Regions from separate parts of the Nocardia sp. GCM10030253 genome, predicted to be linked through region 1. Evidence: predicted binding sites of a transcription regulator. Region 1 holds the regulator's gene; the other holds the start of a gene.
What was found. Region 1 encodes HspR, which represses chaperone genes until heat shock. Its sites were predicted from a motif close to ANNTGAGTNNNNNNNACTCANNT; they were not measured.
Positions count from the first base shown of each region.

Region 2: a site for HspR is predicted at 1,565-1,587, ahead of lon (endopeptidase La). Genes of this name have one in related genera too.

Region 1 covers NZ_JBHTDL010000012.1:495,379-504,132, forward strand. The annotation lists gene ACFQZZ_RS28620 (globin domain-containing protein) at 1-990, opposite strand, end outside; gene ACFQZZ_RS28625 (heat shock protein transcriptional repressor HspR) at 1,522-1,938, opposite strand; gene dnaJ (molecular chaperone DnaJ) at 1,938-3,107, opposite strand; gene grpE (nucleotide exchange factor GrpE) at 3,132-3,788, opposite strand; gene dnaK (molecular chaperone DnaK) at 3,785-5,638, opposite strand; gene ACFQZZ_RS28645 (PucR family transcriptional regulator) at 6,122-7,408, opposite strand; gene ACFQZZ_RS28650 (AMP-binding protein) at 7,582-8,505, shown strand.
Region 2 covers NZ_JBHTDL010000003.1:131,982-140,735, forward strand. The annotation lists gene ACFQZZ_RS03030 (crotonase/enoyl-CoA hydratase family protein) at 184-876, shown strand; gene ACFQZZ_RS03035 (TetR/AcrR family transcriptional regulator) at 873-1,454, shown strand; gene lon (endopeptidase La) at 1,666-4,050, shown strand; gene ACFQZZ_RS03045 (alpha/beta fold hydrolase) at 4,040-4,897, opposite strand; gene ACFQZZ_RS03050 (PaaI family thioesterase) at 4,987-5,436, opposite strand; gene ACFQZZ_RS03055 (TetR/AcrR family transcriptional regulator) at 5,481-6,041, opposite strand; gene ACFQZZ_RS03060 (DNA polymerase IV) at 6,130-7,200, shown strand; gene ACFQZZ_RS03065 (oxidoreductase) at 7,273-8,268, shown strand; gene ACFQZZ_RS03070 (TetR/AcrR family transcriptional regulator C-terminal domain-containing protein) at 8,438-8,754, shown strand, end outside.

The sequences.
Region 1 (8,754 bases):
GGACCGTTGAGGTTCGCCGGGTTCCAGGTACCACCAGGGGTTTTCGTCGCTCTCGGTCACCGGTGTCACGGTGAGCCACTTGTTGGCCACGGCCAGCGCGCTGAGCGTCGCCATGTCATATAGGTCGCAGGGGTGGTGGCCGCCGACGAACAGGTGCACTCGCGGATTGACCCGCCGCTGCGCCATAGCCATGAGCTGGGCGCGCAGTGGGGCGATGCCGGTGCCGCAGCCGACCATCAGCATCTTGCGTTTGGTGTTGCGTGGAATGCCCAGCCCACCGAGGGGTGAACCGAGTAGCCACTTGTCGCCGATATTCGTGTGGCCGACGATGGCCGGACTGACCCAGCCGCCGAGCACGCTGCGGATGTGGAATTCGATCTCCCCGTTGGTGTTTGCGGGTACGGCGGGCGACAGGTAGCGCCACATCCTCGGTCGGGACGGGACCTGCACGCTGATGTACTGGCCCGCGGCGAACTGCATGGGCTGATCCAGTTGCAGCCGCACGACGGCCAGGTTGCGCAGCACGTCGCGGCGCTCGACCACGGTCCCGGTCCAAGCAGCCGGCGTGGTCTCCTTTTCCGCCGCGCCGATCATGGTTTCGCTGATGATGGTCAGGCCTTCGTCCCAGGCCCGCTCTACCTCATCGGTCCACATCTCGGTGCCGGCAAACACCCGCATCGCGGTCTTCAGCGAGGTGGCCACCGCGGTGTAATGCTCAGGCTGCACACCGTATTTGCGGTGATCGCGGCCGAGCTGGGCTAGGAACGGTAGTAACTTGTCCGGCTCCTCGAGCCGTTCCAGCGCGTAGGAGATGGCCTTGACCAATCGGTCACGCTGCGCATCCATCGCTGCCGGGAAGAAATCGCGGGCTTGCGGGTAATCGGTGAACAAGATCGCGTAAAACGAACTGGCCAGTCTCGCGGGCCCCCCTTCTTCCGCAGCAACCGCCTTGAACGTCGTTCTGATCAAAGCGACAGTCCGCGAATCCATTTGTGTCACAACCCCATTTCGCACTCGAACACAAACCGAGCCGGCGAGTGAGGTGCCGCGGGACACTCGACAGCAGCCGATGCCACCGAGTGTAGGTGAGGTTTGCCAGCAACGGAATCCTCCGTTGGAACATCAAGCGTGTAATTCCCCTGAAACGAGGATTCGAAATGCGAAACGCCGTAGAAACCGACTGTGGGATCGATTATTTGGGTGAAATCAGTCACAGGCTCACTGAATTTGCATGATCCTTTTTGCAAGTTTCGTCCAGATCCAGCTATCGGAGCGACCGTGCGGCAACTCCGAATCCGCAACCAGTTACCTCACCTCAGCAACCGTCTCGCACCCCGCGACCTGGCGAGCGGCCTGAAACCGCAGGACAACTCGCCGCCACCTCCGCAGGGCGGGCCGCCGGGCGCGCCGACAGATCCGGCATATCTCTGGCTACCGTCGCGGCTCAACGACATCGGGCCCCGGGCTTCGGCTCACTCGTGATGAACCGAAACACCGGGGCCCGATGGTAGCCAGGAGGTGTCAGCGCCGATGCCGGGGCTTCCACACCACCAATGCGGTACTGCGTTGCGGCGGTGAGAGATCCGGGCGATAGCCCGCTCGCAGCCGCTCCACCTCGGCCGACAACTCGGCGACGTGCTGCTGCAATTCCGAAACCTGATTGGTGAGTTCGATGATGCGCTTGATGCCGGCCAGATTGACGCCCTCGTCCTGGGACAACCGCTGCACCTCGCGCAGCAGCTCGACGTCCCTGGCCGAGTAGCGCCGACCGCCACCCGAAGTCCGTTGTGGCGTAACCAGTCCGAGGCGGTCATACGTGCGCAGTGTCTGCGCGTGCATGCCCGCCAACTGTGCAGCCACCGAGATCATGAAGACCTGAGCCTCGGTGCGGCCCGCGTTATTCGGCCCACCTGACGCATTCTTCGGATCACCGGACATCACGCACCTGCCCATCCCGCACGTGGATCGAACCCGCTGGCCTTCTCCGCCTCCGCGTAGCGCCGTAGCGCCTCGGCGGCATTGTCGTCCAGCTTCTGTGGCACCGCGACCTTGACGGTGACCAGCAGATCACCGGCACCGCCTGCGGCGCCGCGCTTCGGCACGCCACGACCACGCACCCGCAGGATGCGGCCGTCCGCGGTGCCCGGCGGCACCTTGACGCCGACGCGCCCTTCCAGGGTGGGCACCGAAACGGTTGTGCCCAACACCAATTCACTGTAACTGACCGGCAGCACCAAGGTCAGGTCGTCGCCGTTGCGGCCGAAGACCTTGTCCTGGCTGACGTGCACGGTGACGAAGAGGTCGCCCGACGGCGCGCCCCGCAGCCCCGCTTCGCCCTGACCGGCCAGCCGAATCTTCTGTCCGTCACTGACACCCGGTGGGATACGCACCGTGATGGTGCGGGTCCGGTTCTGGATGCCGCTGCCGTGGCAGTCGACGCACGGGTTGTCGATGATCGAGCCGGTGCCACGACATTCGTCGCAGGGTTCACTGAAACCGAACGCGCCCTGGTTACGGCTGATGACGCCGTTTCCATTGCAGATAGGGCACACTCGGGGACTTGTCCCCGGCTTCGCACCACTGCCGTGACACGTCGTACACGGTGACGGACTCGTCATCCGCAGCGGAACGGTGACGCCCTGTGCGGCCTCACGGAAGCCGAGCGTGGTCTCGGTCTCCACATCAGCGCCACGGCGCGGGCGACTGCTCGCGGTCCGGGTGCCACCCCGGTTGAACAGACCACCGAGGAGGTCACCGAGGCCACCATCGCCCGCATTCGCCTGGCCGAAGATGTCGCCGATATTGAAGTCCTGGGAGAACCCACCGCCCGCACCGGGTGTGAACCCGCCCCGGCCATACGCACCGCCGCCGGCGAACAGCTTTCGCGTTTCGTCGTATTCCTTGCGCTTGGCCGGATCCGACAGCACGGCATGCGCCTCGCTGACGGTCTTGAACCGCTCCTCGGCCTTGGTGTCACCGGGATTGGCATCCGGGTGCAGGTCACGAGCGAGCTTGCGATACGCCTTCTTGATCTCGTCCTGGGAGGCGCTGGAGGAAACGCCCAGCTCCTTGTAGAAGTCCTTCTCGATCCACTCCCGTTGACTCACCGGGCATCTCCTCCTCTCGCGTTCTTATTGGTTGGGTGTGCCGGCATCAGAACCAGCATTCGATGCTTCACTCACCGGTAGATCGCTCACGCCGTCGGTTACCCCGACCAGCGCGTGCCGAAGCACCCGATCGCCGAAGCGATAGCCCTTGCGCATGACGACACCGATCACCGGGTCGTGCCCGGATCCTTCGTGCTGCACGGCCTCGTGCAGGGTCGGGTCGAAAGGCTCACCCTCCGAACCGAATTCCTCCAGGCCCTGCTTGTGCAGCGCATCGGCCAGCTTGTCCGCGACCGACTTGAGCGGTCCGGTCTCCAGGTCACCGTGCGCCCGTGCGCGATCGAGATCGTCGAGCACGCCGAGCAATTCGGTGACCACCGAGGCCTTGGCCGTATCGATGGTGGCCTTGCGGTCACGCTCGACCCGACGCCGGTAGTTGGCGTATTCCGCGGTCAACCGCTGCAGGTCGGCAGTGCGCTCGGCCAGCTCGTTGCTGATGCTGTCGGCCAGAATCGCAGCCCCCTCATCGGCGCCGAGCACGGCGTCCGCACCGTTGCCCTTATCCGGCCCGGCCGCGGCAGCGTCTGCCGCGGCCGGTTCCCGAATCTCGCCGGTCTCCGGATCCACCTTGCGGTTGTCGACGAAAGTGATCGGCTCTTGTTCCGAGTTGCCCTGTGTCACTTCTTCTCCGTGTCGACCGGCTCGTCCACAACTTCGGCATCCACGACCTGGTCGTCGTCGGCGGAGCTGGAAGCCCCGGTGCCATTGCCCGACGCCGCGGACTCGGCCGCCGACGCCTCGTAGATGGCCTGGCCGAGCGCCTGCGACTCCGTAGCCAGCTTCTCGACGGCCGACTTGACCGCGGCGATGTCGGTGCCCTTCAGCGCCTCGTTGGCCTCGGCGATGGCCGCCTCGACCTTCTCCTTGACGTCGCCGGGGACCTTGTCCTCGTTCTCCTTGATGAACTTCTCGGTCTGGTGCACCAGCGACTCGGCCTGGTTGCGGGTCTCGGCCTCCTCGCGGCGGGCCTTGTCCTCGGCGGCGTGCGCCTCGGCGTCCTTGACCATCCGGTCGATCTCTTCCTTGGACAGGCCGGAGCCGTCCTGGATCTTGATCGTGTTTTCCTTGCCGGTGCCCTTGTCCTTCGCGGTCACGTGCACGATGCCGTTGGCGTCGATGTCGAAGGTGACCTCGATCTGCGGCACGCCACGGGGGGCCGGCGGGATGCCGGTCAGCTCGAAGGAGCCGAGCAGCTTGTTGTGCGAAGCGATTTCGCGCTCACCCTGGAACACCTGGATCTGCACCGACGGCTGGTTGTCATCGGCCGTGGTGAAGGTCTCCGACCGCTTGGTCGGGATGGTGGTGTTGCGCTCGATGAGCTTGGTCATCACGCCGCCCTTGGTCTCGATGCCCAGCGACAGCGGGGTGACATCGAGCAGCAGGACGTCCTTGACCTCGCCCTTGAGCACACCGGCCTGCAGGGCGGCGCCGACGGCGACGACCTCGTCCGGGTTCACGCCCTTGTTGGGCTCCTGGCCACCGGTCAGTTCCTTGACCAGCTCGGTGACGGCCGGCATCCGGGTGGAGCCGCCGACGAGCACGACGTGGTCGATGTCCTTGACCGAGATGCCCGCGTCCTTGATCACGGACTGGAACGGCGCACGGGTGCGGTCGAGCAGGTCCGAGGTGATCTTCTGGAACTCGGCGCGAGTCAGCTGCTCATCGAGGAACAGCGGGTTCTTGTCCGCGTCGACAGTGATGTAGGGCAGGTTGATCGAGGTGCTCTGCGAGGAGCTCAGCTCGATCTTGGCCTTCTCGGAGGCTTCACGCAGCCGCTGCATGGCCATCTTGTCCTTGGTCAGGTCGATGCCCGCACTGGCCTTGAACTTGTCGACCAGCCACGAGACGACGCGCTCGTCCCAGTCGTCACCACCGAGGTGGTTGTCGCCGGACGTGGCGCGAACCTCGACGACGCCCTCGCCGATTTCCAGCAGCGAGACGTCGAAGGTGCCGCCACCGAGGTCGAAGACCAGGATGGTCTGTTCCTTGTCGCCCTTGTCCAGGCCGTACGCGAGCGCGGCCGCGGTGGGCTCGTTGACGATGCGCAGCACGTTGAGACCGGCGATCTGGCCGGCTTCCTTGGTCGCCTGACGCTGCGCGTCCTCGAAGTACGCGGGGACGGTGATGACCGCGTCGGTGATCTCCTCACCGAGGTAGGCCTCGGCGTCGCGCTTCAGCTTCATCAGCGTGCGCGCGCTGATCTCCTGCGGGGTGTACTTCTTGCCGTCGATCTCCACGGACCAGTCGGTGCCGATGTGCCGCTTGACCGAGCGGATGGTGCGGTCGACGTTCGTGACCGCCTGGTTCTTGGCCGGCTGACCGACCAGTACCTCGCCGTTTTTCGCGAATGCGACGACAGAGGGGGTGGTGCGCGATCCTTCCGAGTTGGCGACGACGACCGGCTCTCCGCCTTCGAGAACGGCGACGACCGAGTTCGTGGTCCCGAGGTCGATTCCGACCGCACGAGCCATGGTTTTCCTCCTAGTTGACGTAACTACTTGTGTCGGTGCTGGGCGAACGCTCGCCCTGCGGCCAGTTGTTCCTGTGCCGCGAGACCTCGCCCCAAGCACCTCACGGAGCACGGTCCCAGCAACGCTGAGCGTGGTCGGCTCAATCCTGCACCGATTTGCGGTCGGGAGTCAACTCAAACTTGAGCCAGTCATACTCAACATTGCCGAACAGCTCAACCTGGGCCCTCAGCGATCTATTCCCGGACCTGACCCGAGGCGTGCCGTCGCCATTCTCGTCAGCCGTGTCATCGCAGGCCAGGAATGTGCGCCAGTTGTGATCAACGCGGAGCTGGTCGGGAGTTACAGGCGGATGGGTGTCACCAAGCTGGTCTGCGTGATTTGCGACAACCTCTGCGAACAAGACGCCCCGAATTCATCTCCGACCAACGCGTCCTGGGCGCACTCGATCGAGCCCAGTTCAACCCGGGACGGCCGGTTGGGCAGTTACGCCGTATCCGGCCGCAGCACCGGCAACCCGTACCAGTGGCAAACCAGCAGCGCCAGCTCGACATCGAGCCTGTCCTCGGTAATAGGCCTGCCGCGCCGCGATACCGCCCGCTCGACCCGGTATTTCACCGAATTGGAGTGCAGATCGAGTTCTGCGGCGGCCGCCTTGTAGCTAGACCCACTGTGCAGGAACACCCGTAGCGTCTCACGCAGCCGTGCGTCGTTCTCATTGTCGGCGGCCAAGTCGCCGAGCACCTCGCAAACCCATTCCCCGACCTCCGCGATCCCGCCGCTGAGCAGGGCCGCCACCGACAACCCCGGGTCGCTGGCCGCGATAATGCTCGGTTCCGCGTCTCCCTGCGCCAGCGCGACCGAGCGCGCACCTTGGGCGAGCCGATGCGACCGGCGGAACCCCGGCACTCCGGAGGCCACCGTGCCGATCGCCACCCGCGGCGCATCCGGACACGCGGCCGCGAACCCACGGACCCTGGCGACAGCGTCGGGCTGCGCCGACCGATATGGCAGCCACGCCCAGGCGCTCATCCGATCGTCGGCGACGAACAGCGGGCGCGCGCCGGTATCTGCCACCTCGGCCAATTCGCGGACGAATCGTTGCAGCCCGGCCAGCTCGTCACCGTAGGCGCGGGCGTCCGGATACCAAACGATAAGTGCCAGATGGAACCAATGCAGTGGGTAATGGATCGATTCGGTGGCGGCGTCGATATCGACGGTCCCCTTCCCCGCCAGCACTTCGCGGACGCGAAGCGCACGGGCGCTGTTGCGGTCGTCCAGCCACTGCTCGCGCTCGCCTTCGTAGACCACGACGACCTGCTGGATGATCCGGTCGAGGTATTCGAACAGCCTGGTGGTGATCGCCTCCATGACGATGATCTGATCCACCGGCGCGGTATCAGTGGCCCGCAGTTCAGCGAAAACCAGCTCGGTTAAACGCCGCTGGCCGACGTGGTAAGCGCGAACCAGGGCATTGAGCGGAACCTCGTGCTGGGCCAAGCGCCTGGTGTACTCGATGGCCGCCACGGGCGCGTGGATCCGCGCCGCCGGGATGTCGTGCTGCAGCGCGTGCAGCAGTGTGTCGATATTGCCCCCCACGCTGGCCCCGAGCAGTTCGACGGTGTGGACGTCGGCGCGCAACTCGGGTATCTCGTCCTCGATTCCGCGCGAGATATTCACGTTGATATCCGTCACCCGCGCGTTCATGCGGGCGGCGATCTTCGCGATAGAGCGGCTCACATCGACATCACCGTCGCGACGAAAAGTCGTCACCACCCAATGGTAGTTACCCCGCGGTGACCCGCGGCGACGAATACGAGGTCGGCATTGTTCTCCGGCGACAAAGCACGCGACAAATTTCGTCAATGCACGACGATGTCGAGCCGCACCGCTATTTCTACCGTTGTTGTCATTCCCCGCACCACACCTCCTCCTGAGGACCGCCCTTGATTCTTTCGACCCTCCCAGACCGTCGCGCCGCCGCCGCCCCGGACGCACCCGCCGTTACCGACGACAACATCGACCTGAACAACACCGAATTTCTGGCCGCCGTGCGGCGGGCCGCCGCCTCCCTGCGCGCCGCGGGCGTCTCGACGGACGACGTAGTCGCGATCATGCTGCCCGATACCGCCGCCCTCGTCGTATCCCTGTTCGCCACATGGCGTTTGGGCGCCACAGCCGCCCCGATCAACCCGTCGCTGACCGCCAAGGAGGCCAGCAACCAGATGGCCGAGGCGGGCGCCAAGGTGCTGGTTGCCGCGCAGCGGCCCGCCTTCGACGCTCCGGTCCAGGCCGTCATATCTGCCGACGAACTCACCGCGACAGACCACGCTGTCTTGGAAGCGGCGCAGCCAGGCGACGACGCACTAGCGCTGATCATCCACACCAGCGGGGGCACCATCAAGCCGAACCGCGTGATGCTCGACCACATGAACCTCAACGCCGTGTGCCGATTGGCGATCGAGGCATTCGCACTCACCGACGCCGACCACAGCTTGTTGATCATGCCGCTGTTCCATATCAACGGCATCGTGGTTGGCACCTTGTCGCCGCTGCTCGCCGGTGGCCGCGCCACCATGGCCGGCCGGTTCAGCCCCACGTCGTTCTTCGACCGGATCGAACGCAGCCATGCCACCTACTTCTCCGCGGACCCGACCATGTACACAGCGCTGTCCGATCTGCCCGCCCAGATACGGCCGAACACCTCGTCGGTGCGGTTCGCCATCAGCGGCGCGGTGCGGGCCGACGTCGAACAACGGACCAAGTTCGAACACCGCTACGGCATACCGATCATCGACAGTCACGGGCTGACCGACATTCCTGCGCGAGCACGTTCAACCGCTCACCGGCGTGGAATGGCTCATCCGTAGGCATACTCGGGTTCCGCGAATTTCCGCACACACATGGAAACACCCCCGCCTGCGCGGGGGCATTCCTGTTTCTGCCGCGGTGCTACTTGCCGACGCTCGCACCGGCACCGCTAGCGCCGGTGCCGCCGGGAACCGCGCCGCCCGGCGCGACAGGCGGCTTCGGCGGGGTCTTCGGACCGCCGCCGGCCGGGTAGGGACTGGTCGGACCGATAACGCCCGGTTCGACCTTGCCCGGACCCGCGAAAGGAG
Region 2 (8,754 bases), on a different contig from region 1:
CCCGTTCCTATCGGAACGGAATGTTTGGTTCCGTTCTATTTAAACAGAATGATTCGTTCCGTTCAAGTCTCGAATGTGCCGTCGGCGTCGGAGGTCCACGCGACCGAGTCTTCGGCCTTCCATTCCGACTGCGATCGTCCTAGAGTTGCTCTCTAGAGAGTCACTCTAATTATGGAGGCAGTCGTGGCCGATCTCGTGGATTACCGATTCGACAAGGGAATCGCGACGTTGACGATGGACGACGGCAAGGTCAACGTGATGTCCGAGTCGATGCTCTCCGAGCTGAGGTCCGCGTTCGACCGAGCCGAGGCCGACGCCGCGGTGGTCGTGCTCGCCGGTCGGCCCGGCGTGTTCTCGGCGGGCTACGACCTGGCCATGTTCAAGGGCGATCCCGAGGCGATCGTCCGGACCCTGCGTGCCGGCGGTGATCTGGTGCACCGCATCCTCGGCTTCCCCCATCCGGTTGTGGTCGCCTGCACCGGACATGCGATCGCCCAGGGCGCGTTCCTGATGCTCGCCGCCGATCTGCGGATCGGGATCGACGGCGGCTTCAAATTCGGCCTCAACGAGGTGGCGATCGGGCTGACGATTCCGCACTACGGCGTCGAGGTGGCCCGTCACAAGCTGACTGCACCCGGTTTCGATCGCGCCACCCTCACCGGCGCGCTGTACGGCCCGCAGGAAGCGGTACGACTCGGCTTCCTGGACGACCTGGTGTCCGACCCGGTCGAGTTGACGACGCGAGCGCAGTCGGAGGCGACCCGGTTGACCGACCTCGTGATGGCCGCCCACCAGGGCACCAAGCAACGAGTCCGTGCCGCCGTGCTCGCCGCCGTACGTTCTGGCATCGACACCGAATTCCCCACCGCCACATGAACACTCGCGACCGGATTCGCGCCGAAGCAGCGCGCCAACTGCTCGACAACGGCTATTCCCGCTTCACCATCACCTCGGTCCGGGCAGCACTCGGCCTGTCCAGCGGCAGCATGTTCCATGCCTTCCCTTCCAAGCCGGCGCTCGCCGCCGCCGTCTACGTCGACGGCATGCTCGACTACCAGCGCACCGCGGTCGCGGCACTGGACTCGGCGACCGATCCGACGGCGGCACTGCTGGCCATGCTCGATGCGCACCTCAGCTGGGTCCAGCAGCACCGCGAGTTGGCGCGCTTCCTGTTCGCCACCCTCCCCGAAGAGGTGGCATGCGAGGCCAAGCCCGCACTGACCGACCCGAATCGAGAATTCTTCGCGGCACTCACCCGTCGCTTCGAGCAACTCGGCCTGCCAACCTCCGTCGGCTACCCACTCGCCCACGCGATCTGGATCGGACCGGCCCAGGAGTACTGCAGGCAGTGGGTGCGTGGCGCCGTCGAAGCGCCGCCCTCGGCACTGGCGCCGGTGTTGCGGCAGGCGGCTGTCGCCGCACTGCACGCGGTCGTCGCGACCCCTCACCCCTGACCCGATTCCGCCTGGCGCCCGGCGACTCCGGGCCGGTCCCCTGGCCGCAGTCGCCGGGTTCGCCATGAGCGAACGTCGGGAGCGGACTGGAACAAACGTGGAACCGCCGGGGTTGACTGGGCATCGCTCAACTTTTGGAAGGGTCGAACACGTGACTACACCACAGAACCTGCCGGTGCTGTTCCTGACCGATCCGATCGTGCTGCCGGGCATGGTCGTGCCCATCGAACTGGACGAATCGGCGCAGGCCGCCATCGACGCCGCGCGGGCGGCGAAGACCGAAGCGGTGCTGCTCGCGCCGCGACTGACCGAGGGCTACGCCTCTTACGGTGTTGTCGCCACTATCGAACAGGTCGGGCGGATGCGCGGCGGCGCGCCGGCGGCGGTGCTGAAGGCCGAGCGACGCGCGAAGATCGGCCACGGGGTGACGGGGCCGGGCGCCGCACTGTGGGTCGAGGCCGAGCCGGTTGATACGCCCGCTGCCGACGGGCGCACCAAAGAGCTTGCCGCCGAGTACAAGAAGCTGGTTGTCTCGGTGCTACAGCGCCGCGAGGCATGGCAGATCATCGACGCGGTCAATCAGCTGACCGATCCATCGGCGATCGCCGACACCGCGGGCTATGCGCCCTACCTCACCAACGACCAGAAGCGTGAACTGCTCGAAACCCCGGACGCCGCCAAGCGTTTGACCACGCTGATCGAGTGGACCAAGGCGCATATCGCCGAGGCCGAGGTCACCGAGAAAATCAGCGACGACGTGCGCGAGGGCCTGGAGAAGAGCCAACGCGAGTTCCTGCTTCGCCAGCAGCTCAATGCCATCCGCAAGGAGCTCGGTGAGGACGAGCCCGACGGTGCCGACGACTACCGGACCCGGGTCGAGCAGGCCGACTTGCCCGACGACATCCGCGCGGAAGCGTTGCGTGAGGTCGGCAGGTTGGAGCGGGCCAGCGATCAGAGCCCGGAAACCGGCTGGATCCGCACCTGGCTCGACACCGTGCTCGAACTGCCGTGGACGGTGAAAACCACCGACAGCACCGATGTTTCGGCCGCTCGCGCGGTATTGGACGCCGATCACCACGGTCTGGACGAGGTGAAGGACCGCATGGTCGAGTACCTGGCCGTGCGTTCGCGGCGGGCCTCGCGTGGTCTGGAAGTCGTCGGTGGGCGTGGCTCCGGCGCGGTGCTCGCGCTGGTCGGTCCGCCCGGTGTCGGCAAGACGTCGCTGGGTGAGTCCGTTGCCCGTGCCATGGGCCGCAAGTTTGTTCGCGTCGCCCTCGGCGGCGTGCGCGACGAGGCCGAGATCCGTGGTCACCGACGCACCTACGTCGGCGCGCTGCCCGGTCGGATCGTCCGTGCGATGAAAGAGGCGGGATCGATGAATCCCGTTGTCCTGCTGGATGAGATCGACAAGGTCGGCTCCGACTTCCGCGGCGATCCGGCGGCCGCCTTGCTCGAGGTGCTCGATCCGGCGCAGAACCACACCTTCCGCGACCACTACCTGGATCTGGATCTGGATCTGTCGGACGTGCTGTTCATCGCGACGGCCAACGTCATGGAGACCATCCCCGGGCCGCTGCTGGACCGGATGGAGCTGATCACCGTCGACGGCTACACCGAGGACGACAAGGTCGACATCGCGCGCGACTTCCTGGTGCCGCGGCAGCTGGAACGCAACGCACTGACCACCGACGAGGTGACCATCACCGATGCGGCACTGCGTGAGATCGCCGCGAACTACACCAGGGAAGCCGGTGTGCGGCAGCTGGAACGGCTGATCGCCAAGGCGTTGCGCAAGGCGGCGACTCGGCTGTCCGAGGTCGGAACCGGCTCGGCCGCAGGCGAATCGGTGGTGACCGATTTGGGTTACGGTGCTGAACTCGGCTACGACGAACTGGTGAAGTCCGAGGGTGCCGAGTCCGTTCCGGAGGAGGCGCTGAGGATCGACCTGGCCGATCTGAAGGACTTCCTCGGTCGTCCGCGATTCACTCCCGACTCGGTGGAACGCACCGCGGTGCCGGGTGTGGCGACCGGACTTGCGGTGACCGGCCTCGGTGGCGACGTCCTCTATATCGAGGCCAATGCCGCGGAGGGTGAGCGGTCGCTGACGCTGACCGGCCAACTCGGCGACGTCATGAAGGAGTCGGCGCAGATCGCCCTCACCTATGTGCGCTCGCACCTGGAGGAGATCGGCATCGAACCGTCGGTGCTGGATCGCAATATCCACGTGCACTTCCCGGCGGGCGCGGTGCCGAAGGACGGTCCTTCCGCGGGCGTCACCATGGTCACCGCCCTGGTGTCGCTGGCGTTGGACAGGCAGGTCCGCGCGGACGTCGGCATGACCGGCGAGGTCACGCTGAACGGCCGAGTGCTGCCGATCGGCGGCGTGAAGCAGAAGCTGCTCGCCGCGCAGCGCGCCGGCTTGAAGACGGTGTTCATCCCGGCCCGCAACGAGCCGGACCTGGACGATGTCCCCGCGGATGTGCTGGCCGCCTTGGATGTTCGTCCCGTCGCCGACGTCGCCGACATCCTGGCCTACGCCATCGAACCGGTCGCCGAACCGGCGCTGGACGGCCGCCCGCTGGCGGCTACCGCCTGATCCGGCCGAATGGGCCGTGCACGCAGAAGTGCACGGCCCGTTTGTATGTGGCATGTTCGGTCTGCCCGGTGAGGAAGGCCGCGACTGCGGGTGCCACGAACTCGGCAGGTGCGGCATGGTTTTGGCCATCCAGCACGCAGAGCTGCGCATGCGGTAGCAACTTTGTCAGACGCATTGCGGTAGTGGCGAAGAACTCCGGGCTGGTGCTGCCGAGCAGTACGAGAGCCGGGATGTCCACACTCCGGACGAGGTCGACAGGAATCGTGCCGCCATCGTTGAAGTTGCCCATGACGGCAAAGTCGTAAGGCATCGTCGGTGCGACGGCCCGCATGCCCGGATCTCGGCCGGAGTCCTGCGCTGCCTCCGCAGGTATGCCGGATGCGATCAAGAAGGTTGTGACGGCCGTGTCGTGGTCGCCTCGGGCGACCGCTGTCCATACGTTCCGTGCCAACTTCCGCGCGCTCGCTCGGCTGGCTGCGTCGTTACCGCCGTAGGGTGGCTCGTGTAGCACCACGCGAGTGATCGACAATCCGGTAGCCGCGGCCAGCAAGGCAAGCCCAGCGCCGGAGGAGTGTCCGTACACCGCCGCTTCGCCACCCACCGCGTCGATCAGTGCGCCGAGATCCTCGATCTCGCGCCGCACGGCGTAGGGCGCGGTGTCACTACTCTCGCCACGGCCGCGACGGTCGTAGTTGATGACGGTGAACTGTTCGGCCAGCCGGTTTGCGAGGTCCTGGGTCATCGGCCGGGAGCAGAACAACCCGCTCACCAGGACGACCGGCGCACCCTGCCCGAATCGGTCGAACGCGATCCTCGTGCCGTCAGCGGATGCCACGAAGTTTGTCATCTGCATTTCCTTCCGTTGCGAATGCAGACCGACCGGCCGGCCCGAACTAATCGGCGCGAAGGGAGGAACAGCACACCCTGTTTGCTGGTTCAGTTGCCGTTGTTCGGCAGATCCCGTTCCACAGTTCGGGTGGTGCCCTGGGCGAGGGCGCACAGCACCGGTTCGGAATCGTCGCTTTCGGCGAAGATTTCACAATTGACGACGGCCTGGCGGCGGGTCGATCCGCTGACGACCGCCTCGGCGCGCAACCGGCTACCGGCGGCCGGGCGCAGGTAGGTGATGGTGAAGCCGCCGGTCAGCACATTCGCCCCGAGAACGGTTCCGGCCGCGAAGGTCAGTGCGTTGTCGGCCAGATAGGACAGCACGCCGCCGTGCACGAAGCCGAACTGCTGGCCGAGTTCCGGCCGGATCGCGACGACGAGAGTCGCGGCGCCGTCGCCGAATGCGGTGATCTCGGTCCCGACGAGCTGGGCAAACGGCTGGGCGACCAGCACCTGCCTGGCGAGTTCGATGTCGAGGGTGAACGTGTCTGCGGTCATCGGGTGCTCCGTTTTTCGTTTGGCGCGGATATGGTTCCGGTTGCTCAGTGATTCGAGGTTCCGAGCGCCTGCCAGGCGGCCTCGGCGAGTTCGTCGGCGACATCCCTCGGTGCGATGCGCATGTCACCGCCGAGCCATTGCCGTGCGTACTCCTGTGCGGGACCCAGCCACAGCGCGTAGACGAGATCGAGGCTCAGATCGCGTACCGCGCCGTATCCGGCATGGGTCCGCCACCAGCGCGTCACATTCGTCATGAATTCGCGGTTGCTGTCGCTCTCCCGCACGCCCGGCGGCCGGGCGGAGGTGAGAACCTTTGCGCGGTATTGATTTTCGGCGACCCAGCGCAGGTGTTCGCGTACGCCTGCGGTGATTCCCTCCCGTGCGTCGGTGCTCGCGCCGACCACACCCCAGAAGTGCTGCTGGTAGTCGACGAGCGCGTGCGCCCACACCTCTCGGTACAGATCCGCCTTGTCCGGGAAGTGGTGATAGAGGGCGCCGACGCTGGCGCCCGCCGCGTCGCGGATCTGGGTCAGCGTCGTCTCGAGCGTCCCCCGTTCCGCGAACTGCCGCTCGGCCGCCAACAGCAACCGATCTCGAATCTTCATATACAGAATTTAGTTCTGTTTTCGGAGCCGCGCAATGGTCTGGGCGGAATACCGGCTGCTTGTCGGTGTCGTGCGGTAAGACGGACATATGGCCAGGTGGCTGTTGCATGTCGATCTCGATCAGTTCCAAGCGGCGGTGGAGTTCCGTCGTCATCCGGAGCTGCGCGGGCTGCCGGTCATCGTCGGCGGCAACGGTGACCCGACCGAACCACGCAAGGTGGTGACCTGCGCGTCGTATCCGGCCCGCGCTTTCGGCGTCCGGGCCGGGATGGCGCTGCGCAGCGCGCAGCGCAAATGCCCCGATGGTGTGTTCCTGCCGTTGGACATGGCCACCTATGAGGAGGCGTCGGACGAGGTGATGTCGCTGCTGCGCACCTTCCCAGGGCGGGTCGAGGTGTGGGGCTGGGACGAGGCATTTCTCGCCGCCGACACCGACGACCCGGAGGGTCTTGCTCGTGAGATCCGCAGCGCCATCGCCGAATTGGACCTCAGCTGTTCCATCGGGATCGGCGACAACAAGCTGACCGCCAAGCTCGCCACCGGGTTCGCCAAGTCCACCGGCAAGTCGTCGGCGGAACCGGCCGAGGGTGCGGGCGCGGCCGCGGGAGTCTTCCGGCTGACCGCGGCGAACTGGACCGAGGTGATGGCGCACCGGCCGACAAATGCCTTGTGGGGCATCGGAAGTCGGATCGCCGCCCGGATGACCGAGTTGGGCATCGAGACGGTCGCCGATCTGATGGCGGCGGACCGGCATCGCCTTGCCGCCGAGTTCGGGCCGAACACCGGCCCGTATCTCTGGGTGCTCGGCCACGGTAAGGGCGACACCGACGTCACCACGGAGCCGCGAGTTCCGGTGGGCCGCAGCAAGTCCGAGACCTTCCCGCACGATCTCACCGACCCCGAGGAAATCCGCGCCCAGGTCGCGCGCTTGGCCACCGAGGTGGCCGAGGAGATGGCCGAGGCGGGTCGCATCAGCATCAGGGTCTCGGTCACCGTCCGCACCAAAACCTTCTACACCCGCAGCAAACAGGAGAAGCTCTCCGAGCCGACCGCCGATATCGCGGGCATTGTGGAAACCGCGCTCCGCATCATCGACCGATTCGATCTCGACCGCCCCATCCGCCTGCTCGGCGTCCGCCTCGAACTCGTCCCGGAATGATCGACCCGCCACGAGTCCCGATCGACCGTGACTTCTCCCCGGGCGCGTGCGGACGCTCGTATGCTCGTCGGCATGGAGTTCTGGGCGATGGTGGCACACGAATCGGACAGCGGGATCGTGCTCACGCGGCAGCGTGTCAACGAGGACTTCCTCGGACCGGGCGACGTGACGATCAAAGTGCATTACTCGAGTGCGAACTTCAAGGACGGGCTGGCGATCACCCCGGGCGGCGGTGTGGTCCGGAAATATCCGATCATCCCGGGCATCGACATCACCGGTGAGGTCGTCTCCTCCGAGGACGACGACTTCGCTCCGGGCGATCTGGTGGTGGCACACGGCTACGACATCGGCGTTTCGCACAACGGTGGTTTTGCCGAGTACGCCAGGGTGCCCGCCGACTGGGTGGTCAAGCTCGACGGCCTGAGCACCCGCGACGCCGCCGCGCTCGGCACCGCCGGTTTCACCGCCGCATTGAGCGTGCAAGGTCTGCTCGATCGCGAGCTCACCCCGGAGACCGGGCCGGTGCTTGTCACCGGTGCCACGGGCGGCGTCGGCAGCGTTGCCATCGACATCCTGTCCGGTCTCGGTTTCGAGGTGATCGCCTCCACCGGCAAGACCGACGCGGGCGACCTGCTCGCAGAACTCGGCGCGAACGAGGTGATCGGCAGGCTGCCGGAGGACCCGGACGCCACATTGCGCCCATTGACGAAGGCTCAGTGGGCCGGTGCCGTCGACAGCGTCGGCGGAAAGTCCCTGGCCTACATTCTCAGCGCCATCGGCTATGGCGGCGCGGTAGCGGTCAGCGGCCTCACCGGCGGCGCGGATCTCCCCACCACCGTCATGCCCTTTATCCTGCGCGGCGTCGCCCTGCTCGGTATCGACTCCGCCTACGTTCCGAGCGAAAAGCGTCGCGCTCTCTGGACGCGCCTGGGCAACGAACTACGCCCCCAACATCTTTCGACGATCGAGCACATCGCCCCCATTATCGACGCCGAACGGGTGCTGCGCTCCATCCAGGGCGGCACCCACTCCGGTCGCACGGTTTTCGGCGTCGCCGGCGAATTCTGATCCGGCCGCTATACCTCGCGGCCGGGCAACTCCGGCGATGCCGGCCCGTCATCCGGCGCGGTGGGCATGTAGCAGTGACCGCTGTGAGGCGAACGCTGTACGCATAGATGTTTAGTGTTCGCAACAGGGAACGTCGTGCGCTACGTTGATGGCATCGAAAGGAGTCGACATGCCCGTCGAGAAGCAGCAGGTCGGATCGGTCTGGACGCGCCCGAGGCGCGGTCGGGAACAGCCGGCGCTGACCAGAGAGCAGATCGTGGCGGCGGCCGTCGCACTATTGGATGCCGAGGGGATGGAGGCGCTGAGCATGCGCCAGCTCGGCGCCCGCCTCAATGCGGGCGCGACCTCGCTGTACCGGCATGTAGCCAACCGCGACGAGCTCATCGAACTGGTCGTCGATGAGGTGTACGGCGAGATCCGGGTGTCCGAGATCGATGATCCAGCGGACTGGCGCGCGGCCGCCGGGCAGTGCGCGGCAAGCCTGCG